DNA from 2 places in the Bradyrhizobium sp. SZCCHNPS1003 genome. Region 2 is predicted to be linked to the other one. Evidence: predicted binding sites of a transcription regulator. Region 2 holds the regulator's gene; the other holds the start of a gene.

Region 1 (14,774 bases), on a different contig from region 2:
TCTCCAACGCCGCCCGCCATGCCGATGCGATCGCCATCACCGGCCATCGCGACCACCGCTACCTCACCATCACCGTCGACGATGACGGCCCGGGCATCCCGGCCGACATGCGCGAGGAGGTGTTCAAGCCGTTCCTGCGCCTCGACGACGCGCGCAACCAGGACGAGGGCGGCACGGGCCTGGGCCTCGCCATCGCCCGCGACATCGCGCGGTCCCATGGCGGCGACATCACCCTCGGCGACAGCCCGATGGGCGGGTTGCGGGCGAGCGTGCGGATTCCGGTTTAGCGCGCTGCTTAGCTCACTCCTGCGCGACCACGGCGTCGAGCCACGCGCAGTTCAGTGCCGAAACGCGAGGATCCGGCACGCGAACGCCGCGTGCAGCCGCGGACAGCCGCATATCGCGCAGGCGCTTGCGCTGCTCATCCGGCAGGTACAATCGCTCGTGCCCCCACAATGACGGACCGTCAAAGGTCTCATGCGGCTGCCAGGTCGCGGGATCGATCACCCGGCCGCCCCAGCCATATTCGATGAAGAAGCCGGAGGGCGTGTTGACGTAGAACGAGGTCATGTGGTCGTTGGTGTGACGGCCGAGCGTGTAGGCCACGCGCCCGTCGTCGAGCTGTGCCAGGTCGTAGCCCTGACCGACGTCGTCGAGACTACCTAGTTCCACCATGAAGTGATGCAGTGTGCGGCGACCGGAGCCGACCATCGCGAAGCTGTGGTGGCGGCCGTTGACGTGGAAGAAATAGAGCTTGTACGGCGTCAGTCCGAAGTCGGACACCTTGAAGCCGAGCAGGTCGCGATAGAACCGCAGCAGCGGCTCGACGTCCTCGACGTTGAGGACGACGTGCCCCATGCCGAGCGGCCCGGTGCGAAAGCCGGAGATCGGACGTCCCGGCCTGAAGGGATCCGAGGCGACAGCTGCACCCCAGAACACCTCGATCGTGTTGCCGGCGGGATCCTGAAAGCAGATCAGCTCGGTGACATGACGCTCGTCGACCAGTGCCTGCGAACCGCGGGCCACCTTCACGCCGTTGTCGTCGAGACGGCTCGCGAGGCGCGCGAGCGCCGCGGCGTCGCCGACCTCCCAACCCATGACAGCGAGCCCGCCATCGCCGCTGCCATCGACGATCAGCCGCTGCTTGCGATCATCCATCCGATAGGCCTGCACGCTGGCCGCGCGATCCACGCGCTGCATCCCGAGGAGCTCGGTCGCCATGCGTCCCCACTGCTCCGCTTGGGACGACTTGATGCCGATGTAACCGAGCGCCGTTATTTCCATCTTGTTTTCTCCCGAAAGGTGCGGGCGGAATTTCGTATCAGCTCCGCGCGGTCCTGCAGTAGACTGCCGCCCCTGCATCCGGCTCGCGTTCTCAAGACGGTATCGGCGGACGGAAACGAAGAACAGGGAGGATTTTCCAAGTGTCCAAGCAACGGACGCGATCTCCGCAAGCCCGTCCTGCGGAGGGTGTCCGCGCCTTCAAGCGGGGGCTCGACGTGCTGCGCGCGGTCAATCGGTCCGGGGGCATTCGCGCCGGCGACGTGGCGCGCCAGCTCGATCTGCCGCGGCCCACGGTCTATCGGTTGCTCGAAACACTCGAGGAACTCGGCTATGTCGCGCGCAGCGCCAGCGACGACCGCTTCCGGGTGACGCGCCACGCATTGAGCCTCGGCGACGGCTATGATCCCGGCATCTTCATCTGCCAGGTCGCCGCGCCCTATCTCGCCGAGCTCAGCCGCAGCCTGATCTGGCCGGTCGATCTGTCGACTTATGAGAACGGCGCGATGGTCATCCAGGAGACTACGCATGCGCGCAGCCCGCTCTCGATCGATCGCAGCATGATCGGCAAGCGCCTGCCGATGCTGCAGACCTCGGCCGGCCGGGCCTATCTGGCCGCTTGCCCGCCCGCAGAGCGGGACATCATCATCAACCACCTGCGACGCATCGAGAAGGCGGAGGACGTTTCCTTCCTGGCGCCCGAGCGGCTGCAGCGCATGATGACGGAAACGTCTCAGCGCGGCTATGCGATCCGCAACGAGGGCGAATTCAATCCGAAGACGTCGTCGATCGCGGTGCCGATCGTGCGGGGCGACGTCGTGTTCGGCTGCATTTCGATCATCTGGATCCGCTCCGCCATGACCCTCGAGGAGGCTGTCGCTCAGTACGCGGGTCCATTGCGCGACGCCGCGGCCGCGATCCCCGTCCAGGCCTGAGCGTCCGCTGCGCGGACAGTTTGCGACCGCGCCTTGAAGGTGCGAGGCGGTTGCGGAACAGATGCAGCCATGAGCAACATGGCTGCACATTCCGGAAGCTTCGACGTCGTCATCGTCGGTCGCGGGCCCGTCGGCTCGACGCTCGCCAACCTGCTCGGCCTGTGCGGCATCCGCACCCTGATCCTGGAGCGCGAAGCCAAGGCTTATCATTTGCCGCGCGCGGTGCATTTCGACGACGAATGCATGCGCGTGTTCCAGACCATCGGCCTTGCCGACGCCATCCTGCCCCACCTTACATTGAGTCCCGGCATGCGCTTCGTCGATGCCGAGGGACGGCTGCTGCTCGACTGGCCGCGCACCCGCGAGCCGACCTCGATGGGCTGGAATCTGAGCTACCGATTCCACCAGCCCGATCTCGAAAACGTGCTCAACAAGGGACTCGCGCGCTGGCCTCATGTCGAGCTGCGCACGCGCTGTGACGTCTTCGCGCTCGAGCAGGACCACAACGGTGCGCGCGTTCGCTATGAAGACCTCGGTACCGGCCGGCTCGTCGACATCTCCTGCGCCTATGTCATCGGCTGCGACGGTGCACGTTCGCTGGTGCGCCGCTTCATCGGCTCGGCGCTGGACGATCTCGGCTTTCACGAGCGCTGGCTCGTCTGCGACGTGCTGCTGAGGAAAGAGCGGCCCGATCTCGGCGACATCAGCGTCCAGCACTGCAACCCGCAGCGTCCCGCAACCTATATTCGCGGCACCGGCAACCGGCGCCGGTGGGAGATCACGGTTCGTCCTGCCGAGGACGCGGTCGAGATCACCCAACCGGCGCGCGTGTGGGAGCTGCTCTCGCCCTGGCTCCAGCCCGCAGAGGCCGAGATCGAACGCGCCGCCGTCTACACATTCCACTCCGCGGTCGCCCTGCAATGGCGTGCCGGACGGCTCTTGCTCGCAGGTGATTCCGCGCACCAGACCCCGCCTTTCCTCGGTCAGGGCATGTGTGCCGGCATTCGCGACGCGGCCAACCTCGCATGGAAGCTGGCCCATGTGACTGCCCGGAAGGCAACGCCTGATCTTCTCGACACCTATCAGAGCGAGCGCGCGCCGCATGTGCGCGAATTCATCGAGCTCGCGATCCGGCTGGGTGGGCTCATCAACACCAAGGCGGTCGAGGCGGCGCTTGCGACCGGCACGGCACAGGGCGACGGCCAGCTCAAGCTCGACGTGCAGAAGCCAGTGCTCGGCCCGGGCCTCGCCGGCGGCGATCGAAGCATGACGGGAAAGCTGGCGCCGCAATTCCGCACCCGCGATCTCGGCCGCAGCGACGACCGCGTCGGCTATCGCTTCGCGCTGCTGTGCCGGTCTGGACTCGGTGCCGCGGTGATCGAGCAGCATCATGCCGGCTTGGCGGCGGCTGACGTCGCCATCATTTCCGGCGAGGAGGCTAGCGGCCTCGACGGTTGGCTCGATGAGCACGGCTTCGCCGCCGTGCTGATGCGCCCGGACCGCTACATCCTGGGTGCCGTGCAGAAGAGTGAAGATCTCGCCGCGCTGTTGTCCGGCCTCGCCGTCCTCGCGCCGCGGCCGAGCACCGCCTGATCGTTTCCGTTTTGCTGAGAGGGTTCACGTATGAAGCTGGTTTCCTTTGTGATCGATGGGCGTCCCGGATACGGCGCGGTGAAGGGAGACGGTGTGGTCGACCTCGGCCGGCGCCTGCCGTCGAAGAGCCTGCGCGCGCTGATCGAGGCGGATGCGCTCGGTCACGCCGCCGAACTGCTCGCCCGCGAACAGGCCGACTATCCGCTCGATGCAATCACCTTCGCGCCCGTCATCCCTGATCCCGGCAAGATCATCTGCGTTGGCCTGAACTATCGCGACCACGTCGCCGAGACCGGGCGGACCGTCACCGAGAAACCTGCGCTGTTTGCGCGCTTTCCCACCAGCCAAGTCGGCCATCTGCAGCCGGTCATTCGCCCTGGTGTCTCCGAACATTTCGACTACGAGGGCGAGCTTGCGCTCGTGATCGGGAAAGCCGGCCGGCACATCCGGCGCCAGGACGCGCTCGCGCACATCGCCGGCTATTCCTGCTACAATGAAGGCAGCATCCGCGACTGGCAGCGCCATACATCGCAATTCCTGTCGGGCAAGACCTTCGACCGGTCTGGCGCGTTCGGCCCCTGGCTGGTCACGGCTGATGAAATTCCCGACCCGTCGAAACTGACGCTGCAGACCCGCCTCAATGGCGAGACCGTGCAGCGGACGACCACGGATCTCCTCATCACCGATGTCCCCGATCTGATCGTCTATTGCTCGACGATCATGACCTTGCTGCCGGGGGACGTGATCGTCACCGGCACGCCGGGAGGCGTCGGCTTCAAGCGCACCCCGCCTCTGTTCATGAAGCCCGGCGATACGGTCGAGGTCGACATCTCGGGCATCGGCGTGCTGCGCAATCCCGTGGCTGCCGAACCGGCAGCCTGACGTCTCCGCCTCGCGGAGAACCGCGAGGCGCGCCAATCAAACACGACAAAAAACCAAATCTTCAAGTCCGGGGAGGATCATCATGTCGCGCTGTCTCAGATCCAGCATCGCTGGCCTGCTGCTGCTTGCAGGCTCATCCGCGCAGGCCGAAATCAAGGGGAGCGCCATCCGTATCGGTGTGCTCACCGACATGACCGGCATCTTCGCGACCGCGATGGGGCCCGGCTCCGTGGAAGCGGCCCGGATGGCCGCTGAGGAATTTGGCGGCAAGATCAACGGCAGGCCGATCGAAATCATTCAGGCCGACCATCAGAACAAGCCGGATATCGCGGTCGCGATCGCCCGGCGCTGGTTCGAGCAGGACGGTGTGCAGGCGATCGCCGACGGCGGCAGCTCCGGCGCGGCCCTTGGCGTCCAGGAGCTGGTGCGTAGCAACGGCAAGATCTTCCTCATCTCGGGGGCCGGCGCCAACCAGCTGACCGACGAAGCTTGCGCCCCGACCTCGGTGCAATGGACGCACGACGCCTATTCGACCGCGACCGCAGTCGTCTCGGGCATCATGCAGACCAGCAAGGAGCCATGGTTCTTCATCACCGGTGACTACGCGTTCGGTCATTCGGTCGAGGCGACCGCGCGCGCCCGCATCGCCGAGCTCGGCGGCAAGGTCGCCGGCAGCGTCAAGGCGCAGCTCGGCACGCCGGACTACGGATCCTTCCTGCTGCAGGCCCAGGCCTCCGGCGCCAAGATCCTGGCGCTCAACGTCGCCGGCGACAACGCCACAGCCATCAAGCAGGCCGAGGAGTTCGGGCTTGCGGCCCAGGGCATGAAGATCGTGCCGATGTCGTTCCAGAACGTGGACATTGAAGCCATCGGCCTCAAGGCGACGCAGGGCGATCTCATCGTCACCAGCTTCTTCGAGGATGCCTCTCCCACCGCGCGCCGCTTCTCCGACGCGTTCTACGCGCGCCGGAGGGCGATGCCGTCACAGATACAGGCCGGGGTCTATTCGGCCGTGCGGCACTATCTGCAGGCGGTGAAGGATGCCGACAGCGACGACGGCGCAAGCGTGATGGCGAGGATGAAGGCGACGCCGGTCTCGGACGCCTATGCGGACCACGGCCAGATCCGCGACGACCAGCGCATGGTGCACGACCTGTATCTGGTCCAGGTCAAGACCCCCGCCGAATCGAAGGGCCCCTGGGACTTCGTCAAGCTGGTGACGAGGATCGCCCCCGATCAGGCGTTTCGCCCGCTCGACCGCAGCAAGTGCAGCCTGGTCGGCAAGTGAGCACATGAGCGACCAAGCATGATTCCGGACGATCAGCGCGCCGTCATCATCACCGCCGCGGGCGGCCCGGAGGTCCTGTCGGAGCGACAGGACTGGCCGGTCCCGCGCCTCGGACCAGACGATGTGCTGATCGAGGTCGCAGCCGCCGGCATCAACCGTCATGACTGCAACCAGCGCGCTGCCGGGCCGTCGCGGGAGCCCAATCCCGTGCCGGGGTTGGAAGCCTCGGGGCGCATCGTGGCCTGCGGCACCAACGTTCCCCGGGAACGGCTGGGTAAAGCGGTGATCGCACTGACCGACGGCGGCTCATACGCGCAATACGTCGCCACCGATCAGCATCTTGCCCTGGACTTGCCGAGCGGCCTCGACTGGATCCAAGGCGCCGCCCTGCCCGAGGCGCTGTTCACGACCTGGTTCAATTTCTTCGAGCTGATGCGCATGGCACCCGGCGAGACCGCCTTGATTCATGGCGGAAGCAGCGGCGTCGGCACGATCGCGATCCAGCTCCTGCGCGCGCTGGGTCATCCCGTCATTGCCACCGCCGGCACCGCAGAGAAGCGCGCCGCGGCGCTCAGGCTCGGCTGCAGCGCCGTGTTCGACTATGCCGATCCCGATCTCGCCGAGCAGATCCGCGCGGCGACGGGGATGCGCGGTGTCGACTGCATCCTCGACACCTCCGCAGGCGCTCACATCGCGCAGGACCTTGCGGCGCTCGCAATGGGCGGACGGATCGCCCTGCTCTCAGCCGGACATGGGAACGAGTTGGCGGTGCCGCTGCGCGGCCTGATGGCGCGCCGGGCCAGCATCACCGGCACGTTCCTGCGTTCGACGGCACTGGACCTCAAACGACGCATCGCGGCCGACCTGCGGCAACGCGTCGGGCCCCTTCTCGGGACGGCCATTCGGCCGCACATCGACAGCACCTATCGCTTGTCCGAGGCGGCCGATGCGCACACCCGCATGGAGACGAGCCGACATATCGGGAAGATCGTGCTTTGCGTCCGCGAATGAGCGACGATCCATGTCTCTGCGCTCGTGCCGCCAAACGCAACGGCCGCCCGCCTACTGCTTGGCACCCGGAATGAGGTTCTTCAGCTTGTTCATGTCCTTGATGTTCATCTTCATGCCACCGGGCATGACGATGTCGCCGGGCTTCTGGTCGGGCTTGCAGGCGCCGAGCCACTTCGCCTCGATGGTCATCGCGGTCTCCTTGGCGGCGCCGGCGGCACCGCCCTGGATGCGCGAGGTGGTCTTCACCGTGTAGGCCGAGTTGAAGTCACCGGTGATGTCGGCATGCGAGGTCGTGTTCATGCCGCCGAAGCTGCAGACGGCATCACTGACATAGCCGGTTGCGGTCTTCTGGATGTCCTGCTTGGAGCAGACCTGCTGCGCCATCGGCGAGGCCATGTTGTTCATGTCCCTGTCGGTGGTCTCGTCGGTGCAGTGCTGCATGGTCATTTCCGGCAGCTGGCCGCCGGACCTGACCATCTTCAATTCCCACAGGCCCGCCTTGCGCACCGGCAGGTCCACGGCACGGGCCTCGTGGCTCGCGGTCACGCTGAGGAGACAGCAGGCCAGAAGGCCGATGGCAGTGCGTGTGCAGGTCATGTGTTCCGTTCCGGCTCGTTGCGCGATGTCGGAGCGAATGCCGCCAAAAGATGGCAATTAGGAGAACGTTAGTACAGCGTCCGCAGCGGCCGTTGCGCCGAGCCATAGGGCACCCAGCGGCAGGCGAACGAGACGTAGCCGCCATAGCGCGCATCGACGGCGCGGAACTTCGCGACCTTGCCGTAGGAGGCGCAATGATCGACCGCGAGCTGGCGCGCATCCGTGCTCTGGGCCAGCTGATAGGAGATGATGCCGCCGGTGTCGTTGCCCTTGAAGGGCGGCACCACGTCGGCCAGAGCCGGCGCGGCGGCCAGCAGCATCCCGACGGCCGCGAGGCCTGCAGTCTTCACGAGTCCGGCCTTCAGCGTCCGCATTGCATTCTCCTTGAGCTGGCCTGCCATCCTAAAGGTCCTGTGCGGTCAAGAAAAGAACACCAGCCTCGCGTTAACAGGACTAATCGTGGAGTGTTGCCGCGTTGCACTTGACCTCCTGTGGCCGCCGCGGCACGGTCCACGCTTCCGGATCAGCCTTGCGGACGGCCCATGCGCGACTTCAGCTCACCTTTCAAGATGTTCGGCGCCGCCTGTGGCGCGCTGCTTGCCGCCATCGTCGCCACCGCCCCGGCTCAGGCCGCCAATCCGCTCGAGATGAACTTCTGGCTGTCCGGCCCGAAGTACGAAGGCCGGGTTGCCCCCTGCGAGGCGGCCATTCCGACCATCGTCTCGCGATTCCAGGACAAGGAGAGCACCTTCTGGAATTCCTCGCTGACGATCACCGGCGTCGCCAATGTCCATGAGATCGCCTTCCGGCCCTGGCAGTCCGACAACATTCCGCGCCGCTTCTGCACCGGCAGCGTGATGATCAGCGACGGCAAGGCGCGCACCGTCAACTTCTCGATCATCGAGGATGGCGGCTTCGCCGGCTATGACCAGGGCGTCGAGTTCTGCGTCGTCGGCCTCGATCGCAACTGGGCCTTCAATCCGGCCTGCCGCGCCGCCAAGCCCTGATTCGACTTTGTCGGACCATCGGCCGCTCGCGCGGGCGGCCGGCTGACGAATGGCTGCCTCGGGGCAGCCACTTTTGTTCTTGAAATGTTCCCGCGTACTGGTAGGCTCCTGGCATTGTCCTGGGAGTTCGCCATGTTCGATTGCCTGCGCCGACCTGCCGTTCTGTTGTCCATAACGATCGCCTGCTTTGCCCTCTTGGTGGGTGTGCTCGCGGCTGGCTCCGCCGAGGCGCAGGACCGCCGCCAGAACGCGCCGGGCGCGTTCGACTTCTACGTCCTCTCGCTATCCTGGTCGCCCTCGTTCTGTGCCGAGGCCGACGAGCGCGGCGGCCGCGGCAACCGGTCCCAGCAGTGCGGCGGCCGGCCCTACTCGTTCGTCGTGCACGGGCTGTGGCCGCAATACGAGAACGGCTACCCCGAATATTGCGAGCAGCCGGCGCCGCGCCTGCCGCGCAACATCATGACCTCGATGCTCGACCTGATGCCGGCGCCGGGCCTGATCTACAACGAGTGGGACAAGCACGGCACCTGCGCCGGCCTGTCCGCGAAGGCCTACTTCGAAATCATCCGCAAGGCCCGCGCCGCCATCAAGATCCCGCCGGAATTCCTCGATCTCGCGGAGGCCAAGACGGTGGCGCCGGGGGCGGTCGAGGAGGCCTTCATCAAGGCCAACCCCAAGCTCACGACATCGGGCATTGCCGTCACCTGCAACCGCACCAGGCTGAGCGAGGTCCGGATCTGCCTGTCGAAGGATCTGGAGTTTCGCAACTGCGACGAGATCGACCGCCAGGCCTGCCGGCGCGACGAGGTCAACATGCCGCCGGTCCGCGGCGGCTAGCGACGGCCGAATCGGGCGACCCAGTGCGTCGGCCTGCGGCGCCTCTCGCCGCGGCACTGATCCGATGCTCTCCTGGATCCATCCGACGCATCGACGGGGTACCCTTTTGACGCGGAACGGCGTAACTCGTGCCGCATGAACTACCGACACGCCTTTCACGCCGGCGGCTTTGCCGACGTCATCAAGCACATCGTGCTGACGCGCATCCTGGTCTACCTCCAGGAGAAGCCCGCTGCGTTCCGGGTGATCGACACTCATGCCGGCGCTGGCCTGTACGATCTCACCGGCGACGAGGCCATCCGCAGTGGCGAGTTCCTCACCGGCATCGCTCGCGTGCTGCAGGCGCGCTTCTCCGAGCAGGCCTATGCACTCTTGTCGCCCTATCTCGACATCATCAGATCGTTCAATCCGAAGGCCGAGCTGGTCGCCTATCCCGGCTCGCCGCTGATCGCCCGGGCGCTGCTGCGGCCGCAGGACCGCATGACCCTGTGCGAGCTCGCGCCGATCCCCCGCAAGCAGCTGATCGATCAGTTGCGCCGCGACACCCAGGCCCGCGTCGTCGATCTCGACGGCTGGGTCGCCCTGCCCGCCTTCGTGCCGCCGAACGAGCGCCGGGGCGTGGTGCTGATCGATCCGGCGTTCGAGGCGAAGGATGAGTTCGCGCGGCTCGCGGACCGCTTTGCTGCGGCCTTCGCGAAGTGGACCACCGGTATCTACGTGCTCTGGTATCCCGCCAAGAGCCGGCGCGCGACGGAAGAGCTCACCGATCGCGTCGCGGCGCTCGCGGCCGCGGCCAAGCCGCCGGGCAAGGTGCTGCGGATCGAGTTCAGTGTTGCGCCGCAGATCGAAGGCGAGGCGCTGACCTCGACCGGGCTGCTGATCGTCAACCCGCCCTGGACATTGCATGACGAGTTGAAGCTCATCCTGCAGGAACTGCAGAAGCCGCTCGGCCAGGGCGGCGCGGCGCGCTTCCGGATCGAATTCCCCAAAGCTTGAAACGGCGACTGGTCGAAAAGCCGTAGTCAATCGGCGCGGAACCGTATTATTGTGTCTAATTGTAAGACTGGCTTTACGTTCCGCTTCCGCGAATGGTTGCGGCGGGGTGATCAAGGCCTAACAAGATCCAGACGATCCGGCGCGGCGAGCGCTGGGCGTTAAGGTGGCCAACGCTTTCCGATCAAAGTGATGTCCGGTCGGACGCTGCGCAGAGCGCGCAGTGGAGGAAGCATTGCGGGGGAGGAGTTTCCCGATGGCCATGACTGGGACGGTCAAGTTCTTCAACGGTGAGCGCGGCTACGGCTTCATCAAGCCGGACGACGGTGGACGCGACGTGTTCGTGCACATCACGGCGGTGGAGCGCGCGGGCCTGAAGGATCTGACCGAGGGACAACGGATCAGCTTCGAGGTCGAGCCGGACAAGAAGGGCAAGGGCCCGAAGGCGGTGAACCTGGTCCTGTCGTCTTAGGGCGAGCCCACCAGGCGACGGTTCACGCACCAGCGTGAGACTGCAGCCGCGGGCGCCTCGACGGCATCTCATTCGTTCGTTTGGAAGCTGCCGGCAGCGCCACCGGCTCGCGTGCACAGCATTGCCGGCTCGTACGTGCAGGCCGCGCGCGATACTGCATGCCTCCAGATTGCACGGAGCACTACGACAAAAGGGACTCCGACAAAAAAATCCCGGCCGCGCGAGCGGCCGGGAGGTTGTCGTTGGACGTTTCTTCTTCCTATTCCCTCGTTGCCATCAGAAGTGGAAGTTGATGCCTGCGCGCACAATTCCAAACCGATAGTCGTTCTTTGCCCCCGTGATCACGAAATTGCTGCTGTCGAGATCGACGTAGAGATACTCGATCTTGGCGGTCCAGTTCTGCGCCAGGCCGAACTCGGTGCCGGCACCGAGCGTCCAGCCCACCGTGGTGTGCGATTCCGAAAGGCCGAAGGTCTCGGCTCGCAGGCCGCCAAAGGCGAGGCCGCCGGTGCCGTAGAACAGGATGTTGTTGAAGGCGTAGCCGGCCCGGCCGCGCAATGTGCCGAACCACGGGTTCGAGAACTTCCACGGCGCGAAGGTGTCGTTGGCGCCGGTCAGGTTGATGTCGCCCTCGGCGCCGAACACCCACGGGCCGTTCTGCCAATTGTACCCCGCGGTCAGGCCGCCGGTCAGACCGGACGGCTTGGTCGGGTTGTTGCCGACGGTGCCCCATTCGTAGCCCAGCGTGCCGCCGAGATAGGGGCCGGCCCAGCTATAGGCGTTGAGGGGCTGGTTCACGGTATAGGGCGCGCCGCGCCCATAGCCGAGATCGGCCGCCTGCGCCGAGACCGATCCGAGAGCCGCCGCGCCAAAGCCCGCCGCGGCGGCAGCACCGACCAAGAACCTGTTCATCGCTCACTCCACGCAACTCGCCGTCACCACCCGGAGCATGCGCCGCGCGACTGTGCTGCGCGGGCCGACGTGGTTACGGAACTCTCGCTTCTTTCGTGAGCTTTTATCGAGAGTTTTAGGTTAAGCCGTTGTTAAGCCGGGTTACCCGGCCATTAACGTGCTTAACGAAGCGTTACCGCCCTGCCCTGTGCATGGCGCCATCGCAAGCTGGCGAGGCGGCGCGGCAGCGCTTAATTTGTTGGACATGACCACCCACAGCTCCGCCCCATCCAAGGCGCCGACGCCCCCGAGCCGGCGTGGCGCCTCTGCCGACCTGCCCCCCGAGGCCATCGACACGCCCGACCTCGATCGCGCCGCCCCAGCTGCGGACGAGGACGATGACGGCCGGCTGCCGGAGCTGGCCGAGGAGAGCCTGGAGGCGGTCGGCGAGGGCCCGCTGGCGATCGGCCATGCCGCGATCGAGAACGCGGTGCGGCTGGCGCCGACCTCGCCCGGCGTCTACCGCATGCTCAACGCAGCCCATGACGTGCTCTATGTCGGCAAGGCCAAGAACGTCAAAAAGCGGCTGTCGTCCTACGCCCGCGCCAACGCGCCGCTGCCGGCGCGCATCCTGCGCATGATCGCCGCCACCGTGACTGTCGAGATCGTCTCCACCACCACGGAGACCGAGGCGCTGCTGCTCGAAGCCAACCTGATTAAGCAGCTCAAGCCGCGCTTCAACGTGCAGCTGCGCGACGACAAGTCGTTCCCCTACATTCTGATCACCGGCGACCATTGGGCGCCGCAGATCCTCAAGCACCGCGGCGCGCAGTCGCGACCCGGGCGTTATTTCGGACCGTTCGCCTCGGCCGGCGCCGTCAACCGCACCATCACAGCGCTGCAGCGCGCCTTCCTGATCCGCTCCTGCACCGATTCGTTCTTCGAGAGCCGCACCCGCCCCTGCCTGTTGCATCAGATCCGCCGCTGCGCGGGTCCCTGCACCCAGGAGATCGACTTCCCCGGCTACACCGAGCTCGTGCGCGAGGCGACCGACTTCCTGTCCGGACGCAGTCAGGCCGTGAAGGCGCTCCTGGCGACCGAAATGGAGAAGGCGTCGGGCGAGCTCGAATTCGAGACTGCCGCTGTCTATCGCGACCGTCTCGCGGCGCTGTCGGCGATCTCCTCGCAGCAGGGCATCAACCCGCGCACCGTCGAGGAAGCCGACGTGTTCGCCATCCACCAGGAGGGCGGCTATTCCTGCGTCGAGGTGTTCTTCTTCCGCACCGGCCAGAACTGGGGCAACCGCGCCTACTTCCCGCGCGCGGAGAAGAGCTATCTGCCGGAGGAGGTGCTGTCGGCGTTCATCACGCAGTTCTACGACGACAAGCCGCCGCCGAAGCTGATCCTGCTGTCGCACGAGATCGAGGAAGCCGAGCTGCTCGCCGAGGCGCTGTGCGTCAAGGCCGGCCACAAGGTCGAGGTGTCCTGCCCGAAGCGCGGCGAGAAGAAGGACCTGGTCACCCATGCGCTGACCAATGCGCGCGAGGCGCTGGGCCGCAAGCTCGCCGACACCGCAACGCAAAGCCGGCTGCTGGAGGCGATGACCACAACGCTCGGCCTGCCGCAGGTCCCGAAGCGCATCGAGGTCTACGACAACAGCCACATCCAGGGCACCAACGCGGTCGGCGCGATGATCGTCGCCGGCCCCGACGGCTTCATGAAGAACCAGTACCGCAAGTTCAACATCAAGTCGGAAGGTCTGACGCCCGGCGACGACTACGCGATGATGAAGGAGGTGCTGCAGCGCCGCTTCAAGCGGCTGGTGTCACCGTCGGAGAAGGATGTCGCACGCGCGGCCAAGGAGGACGACGTGCCGCAATGGCCCGACCTCGTCATCATCGACGGCGGCCGCGGCCAGCTCAATGCCGTCCGCGAGATCTTCACCGAGCTTGGCGTCACCAACGTCGCGCTGATGTCGGTCGCCAAGGGCCCCGATCGCGACGCCGGCCGCGAGACGCTGTTCATCCCGGAGCGGGAGGCGATCAAGCTCGAGCCGCGCGATCCCGTGCTGTATTTCATCCAGCGCCTGCGCGACGAGGCGCATCGCTTCGTCATCGGCTCGCACCGCAAGCTGCGCAAGAAGGACATCCGCGAGGCCGGTCTGCAGGAGATCCCCGGCATCGGTCCGTCGCGCAAGCGCGCGCTGCTGCACCATTTCGGCACGCTGAAGGAGATCGAGCGCGCCTCGATCGCCGACCTCGGCAAGGTGCCCGGCGTGAGCGCCGAGAGCGCGCGGAAGATTTTCGAATATTTTCACAGCAACGCGGGTTGAGGCTGCGACCTCCCGATCCGGCGCAAGCCCGGCTCTCTCCGCCCGTTCATTTCGTAGGAGCCCGCAGCGAGCCCGGAATCCATACTCACAGGCGGCGTGGGGACGGGACCCGTTGTGGCGCTCATCCCCGCATCATCCGGACAATCGTGGTTATGGATTCCGGGCTCGCGCTACGCCCGCCCCGGAATGACGGAGCGGCCGGGCCCGCCGCCTCCCGACGGCGCTGCCAGCACGCAGAAAGTATTTTACCCGGATAAAAATATCCGATATAAGCCCGGGTGATAATCAGGAGCCCGTCATGACCCCCGACCAGCGCAAGGTGGCCGTCGCCGCCTACAAGGAACGCAAGAGCCCTGCCGGCATCTTTGCCGTCACCTGCGCCGCCACCGGCGAGCGCTGGATCGGCTGCGCGCCGGATCTCGACAAGATCCAGAACCGGCTGTGGTTCACCCTGCGCCAGGGCGGCCACCGCCGCGGCGGGCTGCAGGCGGCGTGGACCGCCCACGGCCCTGACGCGTTCAGTCTTGAGGTGATCGAGACGTTCGATGAGGAGACGCTGGCCTATGTCCGCGACCGCGTGTTCGCGGAACGCCAGGCGCATTGGTGCGCGGTGCATGGCGCGGAGGCCATCTGAGGCTTCCGCTCAAGCATTCGC
Region 2 (14,774 bases):
TCTGCGCTTCGATGACACCAATCCGACCAAGGAAGAGCAGGAATATATCGATTCCATCCAGGCCGACGTGCGCTGGCTCGGCTATGACTGGGGCGACAACCTGTTCTTCGCTTCGGATTATTTCGAGCGGCTCTACGATTGGGCGGAAGGGCTGATCAAGGCCGGGCTCGCCTATGTCGACGACCAGTCGCAGGAGGAGATCCGCCTGTCGCGCGGCACGCTCACCGAGCCCGGCAAGAACAGCCCGTTCCGCGACCGCACGGTCGAGGAGAATCTCGACCTGTTCCGGCGCATGAAGGCCGGCGAATTCCCGAACGGCGCGCGCGTGCTGCGCGCCAAGATCGACATGGCCGCCGGCAACATCAACCTGCGCGACCCCGTGCTGTACCGGATCATGCACGCCCATCACCCGCGCACCGGCGACGCCTGGAAGATCTATCCGAGCTACGACTACGCCCACGGGCAGTCGGACGCGATCGAGGGCGTGACGCACTCGATCTGCACGCTCGAGTTCGAGGACCACCGGCCGCTCTACGATTGGTTCCTGGACAAGCTGCCGGTGCCGTCGCATCCGCACCAGTACGAGTTCGCGCGGCTCAACCTGACCTACACGCTGCTGTCGAAGCGCGTGCTGACGCGGCTGGTGCAGGACGGCCATGTCTCAGGCTGGAACGATCCACGCATGCCGACCATCGCCGGCCTGAAGCGGCGCGGCGTGCCGCCGGCTGCGGTGCGCGAGTTCATCAAGCGCATCGGCATCGCCAAGGCCAACAGCATCGTCGACGTCGGCATGCTCGAATTCTGCATTCGTGAGGAGCTGAACCGCACGGCGCTGCGTCGGATGGCCGTGCTGCGGCCGCTGAAGGTGGTGATCGAGAATTATCCGGAAGGCCAGGTCGAGGAGCTCGAGGCGATCAACCACCCCGACGATCCCGCAGCCGGCACGCGCAGGATCGCCTTCGGCCGCGAGCTCTATATCGAGCAGGACGACTTCATGGAGAACCCGCCGAAGAAGTTCTTCCGGCTGTCGCCGGGCAACGAGGTGCGGCTGCGCTACGCCTATTTCATCAAGTGCCGCGACGTCATCAAGAACGACGCCGGCGAGATCGTCGAGCTGCGTTGCACCTATGATCCCGCGACCAAGGGCGGCAACGCGCCGGATGGACGCAAGGTCAAGGCGACGATGCACTGGCTGCCCGCTGCGCAGTCGCTGACCGCCGAGATCCGCCTCTACAACCAGCTGTTCGCCAATCCGAGCCCCAATGCGGCCGACTTCACCGCCGATCTCAATCCCAACTCACTCGAGGTCCTGATCGACGCCCGCATCGAGCCGGCGATCGCCGAGAGCAATTCGGACGCACCGATGCAGTTCGAGCGCCAGGGCTACTTCGTCCGCGATCCGGATTCGATGCCCGACAAGCTCGTGTTCAACCGCACCATCGGCCTGCGCGACACCTTTGCGAAGGAGGTCGCGAAGGGATGAGATGGGGACCGCAGCCGCAGCTCAATTGATCGCTGCGAGGCCGGCCTCGGTCAGCGTTGGCACGCCATCGCTGACCTCGACCAGGCCGCGCTCCGCGAGGAGCGAGAGATCATCGTCGGCGACGGGGGAGAGCGTGAGCCGGTGGGCCTTGATGTCCCGCAACGTCCAGCGCAGGTGGATCGCCGTGTCGAGCGCGAGGTCGGCAAAGGGATCGTCATTGTCATGGTGGTCCATACCCGCATAAGCCCGTGCGGTGCAGAAAGTTCCAATGACGTTCCCGGCACCGGGATTGGATTCTCGTTCCGTTCCGCTAGTCGGATTCCCCGTGGTTTCGCTAGCCTCCATGCCCGTGAAGTAACGGGTGGTGTGGGCAATGGCGGAGCCGGTCAGGCCGCCGGGAGGGCGTCGCGGGATCGCGGGCGCGATGGCCGATGTCTGGCCGCCGCGCGGCGCGCTGGCCGGCGGCTGGCCCGCGATCGGGGCCGGCGCGTCGTCGGCATTCGCCGTCCGCCTGAAGAGCTGGGCGGTCGAGGAGGCCGGGGCGGGCCGGCTGCTGCCCTGGGTGCCGGTGGCGTTCGGGGCCGGCATCGCGCTGTACTTCACCGCCGATCACGAGCCGGTGCTCTGGATTGCCGCCACCACCGCCGCGCTGCTCTGCATCGTCGCCATCATGATGCGGCGGCATCGGATGTTTCCGGCTGCCGTGATGATCGCAGCTGCAGCGTGCGGCTTTGCCGCGGCGACCATCAAGACGGCGCGTGTCGCTCATCCAGTGCTGGCGCGGCCGTTGTATTCGGTGGCGCTGTCCGGCTTCGTCGAGGCGCGCGACATCCGCGAACGCAGCGATCGGATCGTGCTGCGCGTCACCGCGATGGAGAGCCCGCGCAACGCCGTCACCATCGCGCGTGTCAGGCTCGCGGTGCGTAAGGGCACGGCGCCCGAGGTCGGCAGCTTCGTGCAGCTCAAGGCGCGGCTGCTGCCGCCGATGGCCCCGGTGCGGCCGGGATCCTACGACTTCGCGCGCGACATGTTCTTCCAGGGCATCGGCGCCTCCGGCTTCGTGATGGGCGCGATCACGACGGCGACGCCGCCGCAGGCCGCCGGCTTCGGCCTGGGCTATGCGGCGGCCATGCAGGGCCTGCGCGATGCGATCGACGCACGCATCCGCGCCCGCCTGACGGGCGATGAGCGCGCCATCGCCACCGCGCTGCTGACCGGCCGGCGCGACGCCATCACGCCCGATGTCAACGATGCGATGTTCGTCTCCGGCCTCGGCCACGTGCTGTCGATCTCAGGCTATCACATGGCCGTCGTCGCCGGCGTCGTGTTCTTCGCCGTGCGCGCGCTGCTTGCGCTGATCCCCGGCCTCACTATCAGCCATCCGATCAAGAAATGGGCGGCCGCGGCGGCGCTGGTCGCGGCGGCGTTCTACCTGCTGCTGTCGGGCGCGGAGGTCGCGACGCAGAGATCGTTCTTCATGACGGCCGTGGTGCTGATCGCGGTCACGGTCGATCGCCGCGCCGTCACCTTCCGCACGCTCGCGGTCGCGGCGATGATCGTGCTGATCGCGGCACCCGAAGCGCTGGTGCATCCGAGCTTCCAGATGTCGTTCGCGGCGACGCTCGGCCTGGTCGCGCTGGTGCAGTTCGGCCTGCCCAAACTGTTTGCGACGCCGGACAGCTCCACGGCGCAGCGCATCGCGCTGTGGGGCGGCCGCGAGCTTGCGATGCTGCTGCTGGCCTCGCTGATCGCGGGGCTTGCGACCACGCCCTATGCCGCGTTCCACTTCCATCGCGTCACGCCCTATGGCGTGCTCGCCAATCTCGCGGCGATGCCGGTGGTTTCGGTGCTGGTGATGCCCGCCGGACTGCTCGGCCTGCTGGCGGCGCCGTTCGGGCTCGACGGTCCCTGGTGGACGCTGATGGGCCTCGGCATCGACTGGATGATCGCGGTGACGCGCTGGGTGGCGGCGCTGCCTGGCGCGGTCGGGCGCATCCCGGGCTTCGGCATCGGTCCGCTGATCCTGGCCAGCCTCGGCGTCATCCTGATCGGCCTGCTGCGCACACCGCTGCGCTGGTCGGGTGCCGTCGGGCTCGTGGTGGCCACCGCGTGGGCCGCCACGACGCCGCTGCCCGATGTCCTGATCGCCGGCGATGGGCGTGCGGTGGCGGTGCGCGGTCGTGACGGACGCCTGCATGTGATGCGCACCGGCAAGGACGTGTTCGCCACCAAGGAGTGGCTCGCGGCCGACGCCGATGCCCGGCTGCCGGCGGATTCATCGCTCGCCGATGGCGTCTCCTGCGACGAGGCGGGCTGCGTGGTCGCGATGGCCGACGGCCGATTCGCCGCCTTGACCCTGCGCGCCGAGGCGCTCGACGATGATTGCGCCCGTGCCGCGCTGATCGTCACCACGCGCGCCGCGCCGTCATCCTGCGCGGCGGCCGTCATCGATCGCCAGCGCCTGCAGCAGCAGGGCGCCTTGATGCTGGTGCAGCGGGGCACCGGCTTCTCCGTCACGCCGGTGCGCGCCGGCGGCACCGACCGCCCGTGGTGGCCGGCGCCCGCCGAGGCCGGCGAGTTCGACACGACGCTGACGCCGCGTGCGCCGGTGTCGCGGCTTCAGGACGCGACGCCGCCGGAGACGGAGCAGGGCGAGCAGGATTGAGCGCCGGAGCTCGAACGTGCTGAGATGATACAACGTGCTGAGATGATACTCGGTGGCGTCGGGTCCATCGAACAGCGAGGGACCTTCGACCAGCGTGAACGCAGCGCCCGGATATCGTTGCCAGACGGCGATGTCATCAACCGTGACCGTTAGCCATCCGAACGGAAGCATGTAGCGGCCGGGCTCGGTGATCCGGTCGGCCTTGTTCCAATCGATCTTGTTGACCGCGGCGGCAAGCTCCCCCGGCACACAATGCCGGCCGAGGGATGTCGTTCCTATTCGATGCGATGCCGGAGCGTGAGGTTCGCCCGAAAGGACCTTGCGCTTGCAGAAACCAAATCTCCCCCGGCCGAAAGCTCGCTCATGACCGAGAGAAATGCGGACGCGCAGGCGCTCAGGTGATGCTGATGCGGCGAATCGGTGTGGCCTGCGAAGCCGGAACGTCCTCCGCCATGCCCGGGCGGCGCTCGGCCGGCTGCTTGCTGACCGGCAATTGTAGCACGGTGACGCGCTGGCCCTCGCAGAGCTGGGTCACCAGCACGTGGCGGCCGTCGGCGAATTCGATCGCGTCGTGATGGCGATCGGGGATGTGCGTCTCGATGCTGTTGAACTTCGCGACGCGCTCGCGGATCGTCCGGGTCCAGAGCCAGCGGCTGTCGTAGCGGACGTCCTCGACAAATGCCAACTCGGTGCCGGGCAGCATGCAGACTGCGACGGTCGGCTCGCTCTCGAGGGCGAAGCCGCGGGTGGCGGTGCCGCGAAACGTCGTCGAGATCAACGTCTCGCCGACCTTGGCGGGACGGGACGCAACCGCATGGAGGCTGTAGTCACACATCGGATCGCTCCTCGTTGAGAGATAGCCGACCCACGCTCCCCCCGGACAGGCGCAGGCCTCTATCAGAGTGGACATCGATGGTGATGTTAGCGCGCGCTTCACGGCAATTCTGCGCTGATCTGCACCGCGTGCGCCCGCGGGCGATCACAAGCGTTTGAGCATGCCGCGCTGCACATCCTGAGGTGCATTCGCGCGTGACCAATTTCGATCGGCGGAGAAGCGCGTGCGCTCGCCGCCGATCGACCGATCGCGTCCGCGATCAGTACTTGCGATACAGCCCGACCAGCTTGCCTTGGATCTTCACCCGGTTGGGCGGCAGGATGCGCACCTCGTAGGCGGTGTTGGCCGGCTCCAGCGCGATCGATGCGCCGCGGCGGCGGAAGCGCTTCAACGTCGCTTCCTCATCGTCGATCAGCGCTACCACGATGTCGCCGGTGTCGGCGGTCTCGTTGCGCTGGATCAGCGCCATGTCCCCGTCGAGGATGCCGGCATCGACCATGGAGTCGCCGCGCACCTCAAGCGCATAGTGATCGCCGTTGCCGAGCATGTCGGCAGGCACGCTGATGGTGTGGCTGCGCGTCTGTAGCGCCTCGATCGGGGTACCGGCGGCGATGCGGCCCATCACCGGCACTGCGACGGGGCGCTCGCCATCGTCCAGCGCGGGAGTGCTGGTGCGCACCTTGCCGAGATTGCCCTCGATCACCGATGGGGTGAAGCCGCGGCGGTTGTTGGCGGCCTGTGACAGCTCGGGCAGCTTGATCACCTCGATCGCGCGGGCGCGGTTGGGCAGCCGGCGGATGAAGCCGCGCTCCTCGAGCGCCGTGATCAGGCGATGAATGCCGGACTTCGAGCGCAGATCGAGCGCATCCTTCATCTCGTCGAAGGACGGCGGCACGCCGGCTTCCTTGAGCCGCTCGTTGATGAACCGCAGAAGTTCGTACTGTTTGCGCGTCAGCATCTCGACCTGGTCCCCAGTTTGTTGTCGTCCGAGTCCAGGAGCTGCGCCTTGAGCACAAACCGGCTGAGAGCGCCTTGGAGTCGGACCATCATCGCGTCGCCCGCAACATACTAAAAACAAATCATGAACGGACACTATATGTTCGATGTGTGTTCCGCAATCCTTAAATTGTAGTGAACGGACCGGGCTTTGCCGGGGGAAACGGCCTAGCTCGGCAGGCGCAGGATCTCGCACGGGCTGCCGGCGGCGGCCTTCGGCGCATACGCCCGCCGGATCACCAGCGCCTGCGAGAGCGCGAGATTGCCGAGCAGCGACGAATCCTGCTGCGTCACCGGCGTTGCGATCAGGGTGCCGTCGGCGCGCTCTTCGAGCTGCGCCCGCAGATAGTCCTCGCGCGAATCGTTCGCCCCGAGCTCGCGGCCGAGCAGGGCGGTCTCGCGTGGCATGCGAGCTTCGTCACGGCCGAGCAGCCGCCGAATCAGCGGCACCAGGAACAGGATGGCGCAGACATAGGACGACACCGGATTGCCGGGCAGTCCGATCACCCTCATGTCGCCGAGCCGTCCGTGCATCATCGGCTTGCCCGGCCGCATCGCGATCTTCCAGAACGCCATCTCGATGCCCTCGGCTTCGAGCGCCTGCTTGACGAGGTCGTGATCGCCGACCGAGGCGCCGCCGGTCGTGATCAGGATGTCGGCCTTGGCCTCGCGCGCCCGCCGGATCCCGGCGACCGTGGCCTCCATCGTATCCGCGGCGATGCCGAGATCGATCGGTGTCGCGCCCTCGCTGCGCACCAGCGCCCGCAGGGCGTAGCCGTTGGAATAGACGATCTGGCCCGGGCCGGGCGTCGAGCCCGGCATCACGAGCTCGTCGCCGGTGGCGAGCAGCGCCACCTTCGGCCGGCACCGCACCGGCAGTGCCGGATGATTCATGCTGGCCGCCAGCGACAGGTCGCGGTCGCTGAGCCGGCGGCCCGCCTTCAGCAGCACCATGCCCTGGTGGAAGTCGACGCCCGCGGGCCGAATGTGCCGGCCCTTGATCGCGGCCTCGGTGATGACGACGTGGCCATCTTCGGCGATCGTGTCCTCCTGGATCACCACCGCGTCGGCGCCCTCAGGGACAACGCCACCAGTGAAGATGCGCGCCGCCTCGCCGGGTCCGACCACGCGATCGAACGGCCGCCCCGCCGCGACCTCGCCGATCACCCTCAGCCGCACCTTGGCCTGGGCTGCGTCCGCCGCGCGTACGGCGTAGCCGTCCATCGCCGACATCGCCTCGGGCGGCTGCGTCCGCAGCGCCGCGAGGTCGCGGGCCAGGATGCGGTGATGGGCCTCGTCCAGCGTCACCAGCTCCTCGGCCAGCGGCTCGGCGCCGGCGAGCACGGCGGACAACGCATCGGACACCGGCATCAGGGCCATGAGAGTTCCTTCGGACGGAGACGGCAGATCGAATGAGTCGCCTTCTAACCGAACGCGCACAGCGCGGCCAAGGGCCTAGGCCGCTCCCTGCGTTCTGACCGTCTGATGTTGGCCGCGTCCGGGCCGCTGCCTCACGATCGCGCGAGAAACCCTGCAATCAGTGCGCAGAAGGTCGACCGCAGTGCCAAGGCGTTGGCCGATGCGCCGTTCCGATTAGCTCCCGCCCCGCGTTCTATCCAGCAGCCGCGCGACAGGCGGCGCGCTCGGTCGTGTGCAGGATATCCGCCACCATGTTCCGCAGCCAGACCGATGCTGCATCACGATCGAGCTGCAGCGGCCAGACCATCGAGACGGCCGGCAGCCGCAGCTTCAACGGCGCGGGACAGAGCGTCAGCCCAAATCGCGGCCCGTAGAGCTTTGCCATCCTGGTCGGTATCGTCGTGATCACCGGTGATGCGGCGACCGTCGCCAGCACGCTGAGGAATTCCGAGGAGGCTGAGACCACGTTGAGCTCGGTCCCGATCTCATCCAGCGCCGCCTCCAGACAGCCCTGCAGGCTGTTGGTCAGCGTCACCAGCGCGTGCGGAAGCGACAGATAGTCGGCGAGGCTGATCGGCGTTTTCATCGCGATGCGCTTTGGATTGTAGACGCAGCTCAGCGCCTGCTCGAACAGGAGCTGGGATCTGTGCCGCTGTGCGACGGCGTCGAAGCAGCCGACCGCGACATCCAAGGCTCCGTCGTCGAGCAGGCGATGCACTTCGTTGCGCTCGGTCGGCCGGCTGAGAAGCCGCACGCCGGGCGCCGTTCGACGGAGCACCGCGGTGAGCTCGGGGATCAGCAGCAGCTCGACCTCACTTGAAAATCCCAGGCGGATGGTGCGCTGCTCGGTCGCCGGGTCGAACTCCGGTGCGGCATGCAGCGCTGCCTGCATCTGCCCCAGCGCCGCCCGAACCGGCCCGGCGAGCACCGCAGCCTTTGGCGTCGGCTGCATGACGGCGCCGACGCGGACGAACAGCTCGTCCTGCAGCAGCACGCGAAGCGTCGACAGCGTATGGCTCATCGCAGGCTGACCCACCTTGAGGCGTGCGGCCGCGCGCGTCACGCTGCGCTCCTGCATGAGCGCGTCGAACGCGACCAGCAGATTGAGGTCGAAGGAGCGAAGATCGAAGTGATCGATGGACTGCATGAGCTGGATCGATTTGAGGAATGTATGACCTAGTCCTAGATCTCGGCCCAGACAAGACCACCGTTCGGATCGAGGCCGCCAGACATGCAGGACATCACGACCTATCGCGTCGGAGACGCCACCATCACCAAGATCTTCGAGATCGGCCTCGATGCGGTCGAGGGCGAGTTTTTGTTTCCGGGCGTAGAAGCAGACAGCATCGTTCGGGAACGAGGCCAGGTGGGGCCGGGATCGGTCGATCCGCACACGGGATCGTTGCGCCTGAGCATCCATAGCTGGCTGGTGCGGACGCCGGAGCGGGTGGTCCTGATCGACACGGCCACCGGCAATGACAAGGAGCGGCCCGGCGCAGCAGTTCTGCATCGCTTGAACGAGCCGTTTCTCGACCGGCTGCGGGCGGCCGGCGTCGCCCCTGGCGATGTCGATCTCGTCCTGATGACGCATCTGCACGCGGATCATGTGGGGTGGAATACGCAGCTTGCCGATGGCCGTTGGACGCCGGTGTTTCCGAACGCCCGGTACGTTTTCTCGGGCCGCGAGCGCGCCTATCTGGCGGCACTGTCGGCCGCTGACGGCTCGGATGCCGCGATCAGGGATGCGGCCGGTCTCGGTCGCATGCTGCATCCGCCGCTGCCAGGGGTCTACGAAGACAGCGTGCTGCCGATCGTCGAGGCCGGCCTCGCGCGTGAGATCACGGTCGATGGCAGCGAGGTCGTGGATGGCTTCCGCTATCTGCCGAGCCCTGGTCACAGCATCGATCACGCCTGCATCAGTCTCACCTCGCGCGGCGAGCGCGCGCTGTTCTGGGGCGATGTGATGCATCATCCGCTGCAGGTCGCGCGTCCGGATTGGAACTCGGTCTATTGCGAATTTCCGGATGCGGCGCGGACCTCACGCCGATGGGCGATGAACCATGCCGCCGAGACCGGCTCCCTCGTGTTCACGACCCACTTCGCCGAGTCCTCGGCCGGGCGGATCAGCCGCGACGGCGACCGGTTCGCGTGGCAGTTCGCCTGATCCGAGGTGACCATGACCGAGAACGCAACGTCCTCCTCGCGCATCGTTTCCGAGCGCCGCCTGATCGAAGGCCCGGTGTCCGATGTACAGCTTCAGCTCATCAACAAGCGCCGGCATGACGTGCAACGGTTCTCGGCCGAGCGCACGCTGGTGATGATGCACGGCGCCACCTTTTCATCCGCCAGCCTGTTCGACGTCGCGGTTGGTGGCGCCTCCTTCATGGATGTCCTGGCGCAGGCCGGCTACGATGTCTGGGCCGTCGATGCGCGCGGCTATGGCGGCTCCAGCCGGCCGCCGGAGATGTCGCGGGCGGCCGAGGAGGGATCTCCATTGGTCAATGCGCGGACCGCCGTGGACGATTTCGGCGCGGCGGTGGACTTCATCTGCCGGCATCGCGACGTCCCGCGCGCCAACGTGCTCGGCATGTCCTGGGGCGCCACCGTCGCGGGCATGCTCGCGAGCGCGGCGAGCGCGAAGCTCGAGAAGCTGATCCTGGTGACGCCGCTCTGGCTGTCCAGCGAGCCGCTGCGCATCGACGCCGGCGGACCGCTCGGCGCCTATCGGATCGTCAGCCCGCGCGCGTTCGAGGCTGCGTGGCGCGGCGCCGCTCCGGAGCAGGCGCGGGACAAGCTGATTCCGGACGGCTGGTTCGAGTCCTGGGCGGAGGCGACGCTCGCGACCGATCCGGACTCGCCGTACCCCGGCGCGATCCGCGCGCCTTCGGGCGCGGTGCAGGACGTGCGCGAGCATTGGACCGTGGACCAGCCGATCTACGATCCCAGCACGATCAACTGCCCTGTTCTCGTGCTCTCGGCGGAATGGGATGTGGACGTCCGCTTCGACGTGGCGCACGACCTGTTCGTTCGTCTCGTGAGCGCGCCGTACAAGCGCCTGGTCGAGATCGGGCAGGGCACGCACATGATCCTGATGGAGCGGAATCGACGGCAGGCGTTCGACGCGGTGATCGGATTTCTGGACGAGCGCGTCGTGCCGGCGCGTTGATCGTCGCGCGGACGGCCTGCACCGCGTTAGAGCGGATGCCGAATCCAGACATTCGGCTCGACATAGGCGGCATGGTCGTGCTCGACCGACGCGAGCACGGGCACGAGAGCAGCGGGGACCTCGATCTCACCCGAGCGATCGAAGGTCACGCCGGTCCATTGCGACCACTCGGCGAGCGTGCCGACGATGGTCATCGAGCACGGCGCGATCTTGACGATCTCGCCACCGATGCCGAGGTGCGTGCGCAGCCAGGAATCGACCAATCGGCCGTCTTCGCGCCGCTGATCGAGATAGGCGCGCATCGGCGTCCGCGGCGCCAGATGTTTCTGGTTCGGCCGCACCGGCGCGTACAGCTCGGCAAAACCTTTGGCGCGTGCGCAGCCTTTCAGAGCCGCGAGCATGGCGAGCGAGCTGCCGGGCACGCGCGCCTTCGGCAGCAGCGCAATCTCCAGCGCGCTCATCGTCGTCGGCCGCCGTCCCAGCAGGCGGTCCTCGTGACCCCAGCGGATCACCTCGTCCCAGCCCGCATCCGGCAGCGTGCGGCGGCCCTCGATGCCGAAGGTGAAGGGGACGGCGAAGGCGCGCCCGACCACCTCGTCACCGGCGAGCGCCACGTAGGCGCAGTCCGCATATTGGTCGAACACTGGCGGATCATAGTACAACGTCGCCGTCCGGTCCTGCCGCATGAACTCCGGCCAGATGGCATCCAGCTCGGGCGAGAACACGCGCGGGATCAGGTCGGGCCGATCACGCAAACAGATGATGTCGAGGGGCATTCGGTTCTTCCGGGTCGCGGGGCGTGCAGAGCGGACAGCTTAGGCGGTCGGGCCGTCTGCGACCAGCGGATGTGGCGGGAGACGGGCCGGATGGCGCGGTTGCCGGCGGTCGAATTTAGGATTCGCTTTTTCGGAAAAGTCTGCTATGCTGATTTGGTCCCGTGCTCGACAGGAGGGGCGCTTCGCGATCGTCACGGACGTGGAGCGCGGGATGCGGTGGCCGCGACGCGTCGCAGCGTGCCCTGATGGCGCGCGGACGAACGGCATGGCGCGGACGTGAAGTCGCGTGGTCCTGGCATCCCGAAGCTGATGCCAAGCCGGCGGGTGATGATGATCCCGACGGCGACGGTGGCCAACAAGCCGGGCACCGGGGAGATCGCGTATAAACGTGAAGACCATCGCGCAGGGAATGCCGGATGTCGGCTGGACCTGTGGTGACTGCCGCCTGCTTTTTTTCTGCAGGCGGGCCATGGGTTGCGGCCAGCAGCCCGGCATTCCCTGCGCCCTCCGATTGGAGGAGGGTGAGATGAGAGCAGCAAAGCTCGGGCACATCGTGTCGCGAAAACAATCTTGCATGAGTGGGCACCGTCATTGCGAGCGCAGCCCTTCAGAACGTCACGCCGCTGGCCATGACGCACCCTTGCGCGATGCGATCAGATCCCGAGCGCCTCCAGCGCCGCGGCGATGTCGTCCGTCGAGCGCACCAGCACCGCCTGCAGCCCGCTGGCCCGCGCGCCGTCGATGTTTTCAGCGAGATCGTCGAAGAATACGATGCGCTCGGCGGGCACGCCGATCGCATCGACCACATGCGCGTAGGCCTCGGCATCCGGCTTTCGCAGGCCGATCGACGACGACAGGAAGATCTCGCGAAAGTGACCAAGCAGGTCGGCGTAGCGCGGCGAGAAGTGATCGATGTGCGGCTGGTTGGTGTTGGAGAAGGCATAGAGCGGCAGTTTCTCCGCCGCGCGTGCGAGCAGCGGGGCGATGCCGGGCATCGGACCGACGAAGATCGCGTTCCAGCCCTCGAGAAACTGCGCGTCGGTGATGTCGATGCCGAGCTGCCGGCGCAGGTTGGCGAAGAAGTCGGCGTCGGAGACCGTGCCGCGCTCATGGCCGTGGTAGATCTCGTCGCGCACGAAGCGCGCGGCGAGATGCTCCGGCGCGCAGCCGGCATGCGCGGCCCAGCGCGAGACGACCTGGACGAAATCGATGTCGATGACGACGCGGCCGAGATCGAACAGCAGCGCGTCGGCGTCGCCGGGGCGGAGAGCGGAGGAGGGCATGGAGGGGGGCGTCGATGGCTGGCGTTGAACGGAAGGGCCTCCGCCTCAATAACGGTAGGGCTCGATGTCGACCAGCGGAAACGCGCTGACGACGCTCGGCTGGTTGGTGGCGGTTGCCGGATGCAGGTAGGAGCCGTTGAGCTCGGCGAACGAGGTGACGCCGAGCAGGCCGAGCGCGCGGATGACCTCGTCCTCCAGCAGCTCGAGCATGCGCAGGATGCCGTCCTCGCCGGCCGCGGCGAGCGCCCAGCATTGCAGCCGGCCGATGCCGACGAGGTCGGCGCCGGAGGCGATCGCCTTGACGATGTCGGTGCCGCGGCAGAAGCCGCCGTCGACCATGATCTTTGCCCGGCTCTTCACGGCGGCGACGATCTCCGGCAGCACTTGCATGGCTCCGCGGCCATGGTCGAGCTGGCGGCCGCCATGGTTGGAGACGTAGATCCAGTCGACGCCGTGATCGACCGCAATCTGCGCGTCCTCGGCGGTCGCGATGCCCTTGATGATCAGCGGCAGCTTGAACTTGTCCTTGATCAGCTTGACGGTGTGCCAGCTCAGCGCCTTCTGGTGGTCGCCGCCGGTCGCGCGCAGCCGGCTTTCGCGGACGTAGCGCTTGGCGATGTCGCGCTCGCGCCGGCTGTAATGGGCGGTGTCGACGGTCAGGCAGAACGCGGTGTAGCTGTTGGCGACCGCCCGGCTCACATAGTCCTCGACGAAGGCGTCGTCGCCGCGGACATAGAGCTGGAAGATTCGCAGCGCGTCGGGCGCGGCCTCGGCGGTCTTCTCCAGCCCGGGTTCCGACACCGAGCTCAGCATGTGCGCCGCTCCGAATCGGCCCGCCCCACGGGCCACGCTGGCCGCCCCTGCCGGATCGAAGATTTCGAGCGCACCGACCGGGGCCATGACCACCGGCAGGCGCAGCTTGCGTCCGAAAGTTTCGACCGAGGCATCGACCCTGGACACGTCGCGCAGCACGCGCGGACGGAACGCGATCTCGTCGAGCGCCATCCGGTTCCGACGCAGCGTGGTCTCGGTTTCGGCCCCGCCGATGATGTAGTCCCAGGCGTTCTGGTTGAGCTGGGCGCGCGCCTTGCGGATGAGCTCGTGCAGGTCCTGGAACTTCTCGTCGCTCGAGCCGAGTTCGACGTTCCGCCACCCGGCCTCGATCGGGGTCCGTTGGTTCATGTTTGCCTCCCAGCGACTGTCATGCTTGCGGTTTTGCCGCGGAGCATTGCCCATCGAGCGGGCCGGGAGCAAGCCATTCCGAACTCGAGCTTCCCGGGCGCGCGCAGGGAGCGGCGCCCCGCAGGCCCAGGCCATCAAATCGCGGCGTGGTACACGGCTCGTCGAATTGTGATCATGGGTGTCCGTGAAAGACGGGGTATGTTCAGCCGGGCCCGGCGCCGGCGCAGCCTTGAGCTTGATTTCAGCCTGTGAACGTCCATTTCGGATGCGAGCGCCGGCGGTCGGGCCCCGGGACGGCGGCGCAATATCGGCCTTGAAGAAACCGGAAATGTGGTGTGTGTTCGCAACACAAATCGCGCCGGCGATGCGTGCGGACCATTTGATCGGCCGGCCATCCAACAAACGCTCGGGAAGCAAACAATGCGGAAAAACTGGCTGTTCTTGGCGGGCACGATGACTGGCGTCGGGCTAACCCTGATGGTCACGGGTCCCGACGGCGCGCAACTCGTTGCGAAGGCCAAGGCCGCGGCCGGCATGGCCGACACCTATTCGCAGCTCAATCTGTTCGGCGCGGTGTTCGAGCGTGTTCGCGCCGACTATGTCGAGAAGCCGAGCGATCCCGCGCTGATCGAAGGCGCCATCAACGGCATGGTGTCCTCGCTCGATCCGCATTCGCGCTACATGAACGACAAGTCCTGGCGCGACATGCAGGAGACCACGTCCGGCGAGTTCGGCGGACTCGGTCTCGAGGTCACCATGGAGGAGGGCCTGGTCAAGGTCGTCGCGCCGATCGATGACACGCCCGCGTCCAAGGCCGGCGTTCTCTCGGGCGATCTCATCGCCAAGATCGACGGCGAGGCGGTGCAGGGGCTGACGCTCGAGCAGGCCGTCGCCAAGATGAAGGGCGGCGTCAACACCAAGACCAAGCTCACCATCATGCGCAAGGGCAAGGACGCACCGCTCGACGTT

The links. The regulator LexA, encoded in region 2, represses DNA repair genes until DNA is damaged. The targets are predictions, from matches to a motif close to TGTTCNNNNTGTGTTCNG.
Region 1: QX126_RS01955 (ribonuclease T2) is a predicted target of LexA. The motif match lies at 8,669-8,686, and genes of this name have one in related genera.

What each region holds. Positions count from the first base shown of each region.
Region 1 is NZ_JAUHIU010000001.1:415,006-429,779, forward strand. Features, by position in the region: gene QX126_RS01905 (ATP-binding protein) at 1-287, shown strand, start outside; gene QX126_RS01910 (VOC family protein) at 301-1,284, opposite strand; gene QX126_RS01915 (DNA-binding transcriptional regulator) at 1,425-2,216, shown strand; gene QX126_RS01920 (bifunctional 3-(3-hydroxy-phenyl)propionate/3-hydroxycinnamic acid hydroxylase) at 2,286-3,809, shown strand; gene QX126_RS01925 (fumarylacetoacetate hydrolase family protein) at 3,840-4,691, shown strand; gene QX126_RS01930 (ABC transporter substrate-binding protein) at 4,774-5,979, shown strand; gene QX126_RS01935 (NAD(P)H-quinone oxidoreductase) at 5,998-6,990, shown strand; gene QX126_RS01940 (DUF3617 domain-containing protein) at 7,042-7,587, opposite strand; gene QX126_RS01945 (hypothetical protein) at 7,656-7,961, opposite strand; gene QX126_RS01950 (hypothetical protein) at 8,130-8,594, shown strand; gene QX126_RS01955 (ribonuclease T2) at 8,727-9,431, shown strand; gene QX126_RS01960 (23S rRNA (adenine(2030)-N(6))-methyltransferase RlmJ) at 9,567-10,427, shown strand; gene QX126_RS01965 (cold-shock protein) at 10,681-10,896, shown strand; gene QX126_RS01970 (porin family protein) at 11,173-11,808, opposite strand; gene uvrC (excinuclease ABC subunit UvrC) at 12,053-14,119, shown strand; gene QX126_RS01980 (GIY-YIG nuclease family protein) at 14,418-14,753, shown strand.
Region 2 is NZ_JAUHIU010000003.1:309,327-324,100, reverse strand. Features, by position in the region: gene QX126_RS07390 (glutamine--tRNA ligase/YqeY domain fusion protein) at 1-1,483, shown strand, start outside; gene QX126_RS07385 (hypothetical protein) at 1,505-1,717, opposite strand; gene QX126_RS07380 (ComEC/Rec2 family competence protein) at 1,857-4,148, shown strand; gene QX126_RS07375 (hypothetical protein) at 4,543-4,983, opposite strand; gene lexA (transcriptional repressor LexA) at 5,243-5,941, opposite strand; gene glp (gephyrin-like molybdotransferase Glp) at 6,148-7,359, opposite strand; gene QX126_RS07360 (LysR family transcriptional regulator) at 7,592-8,545, opposite strand; gene QX126_RS07355 (MBL fold metallo-hydrolase) at 8,630-9,562, shown strand; gene QX126_RS07350 (alpha/beta hydrolase) at 9,575-10,564, shown strand; gene QX126_RS07345 (hypothetical protein) at 10,591-11,250, opposite strand; gene QX126_RS07340 (HAD family phosphatase) at 11,994-12,623, opposite strand; gene QX126_RS07335 (alpha-hydroxy acid oxidase) at 12,669-13,805, opposite strand; gene QX126_RS07330 (S41 family peptidase) at 14,226-14,774, shown strand, end outside.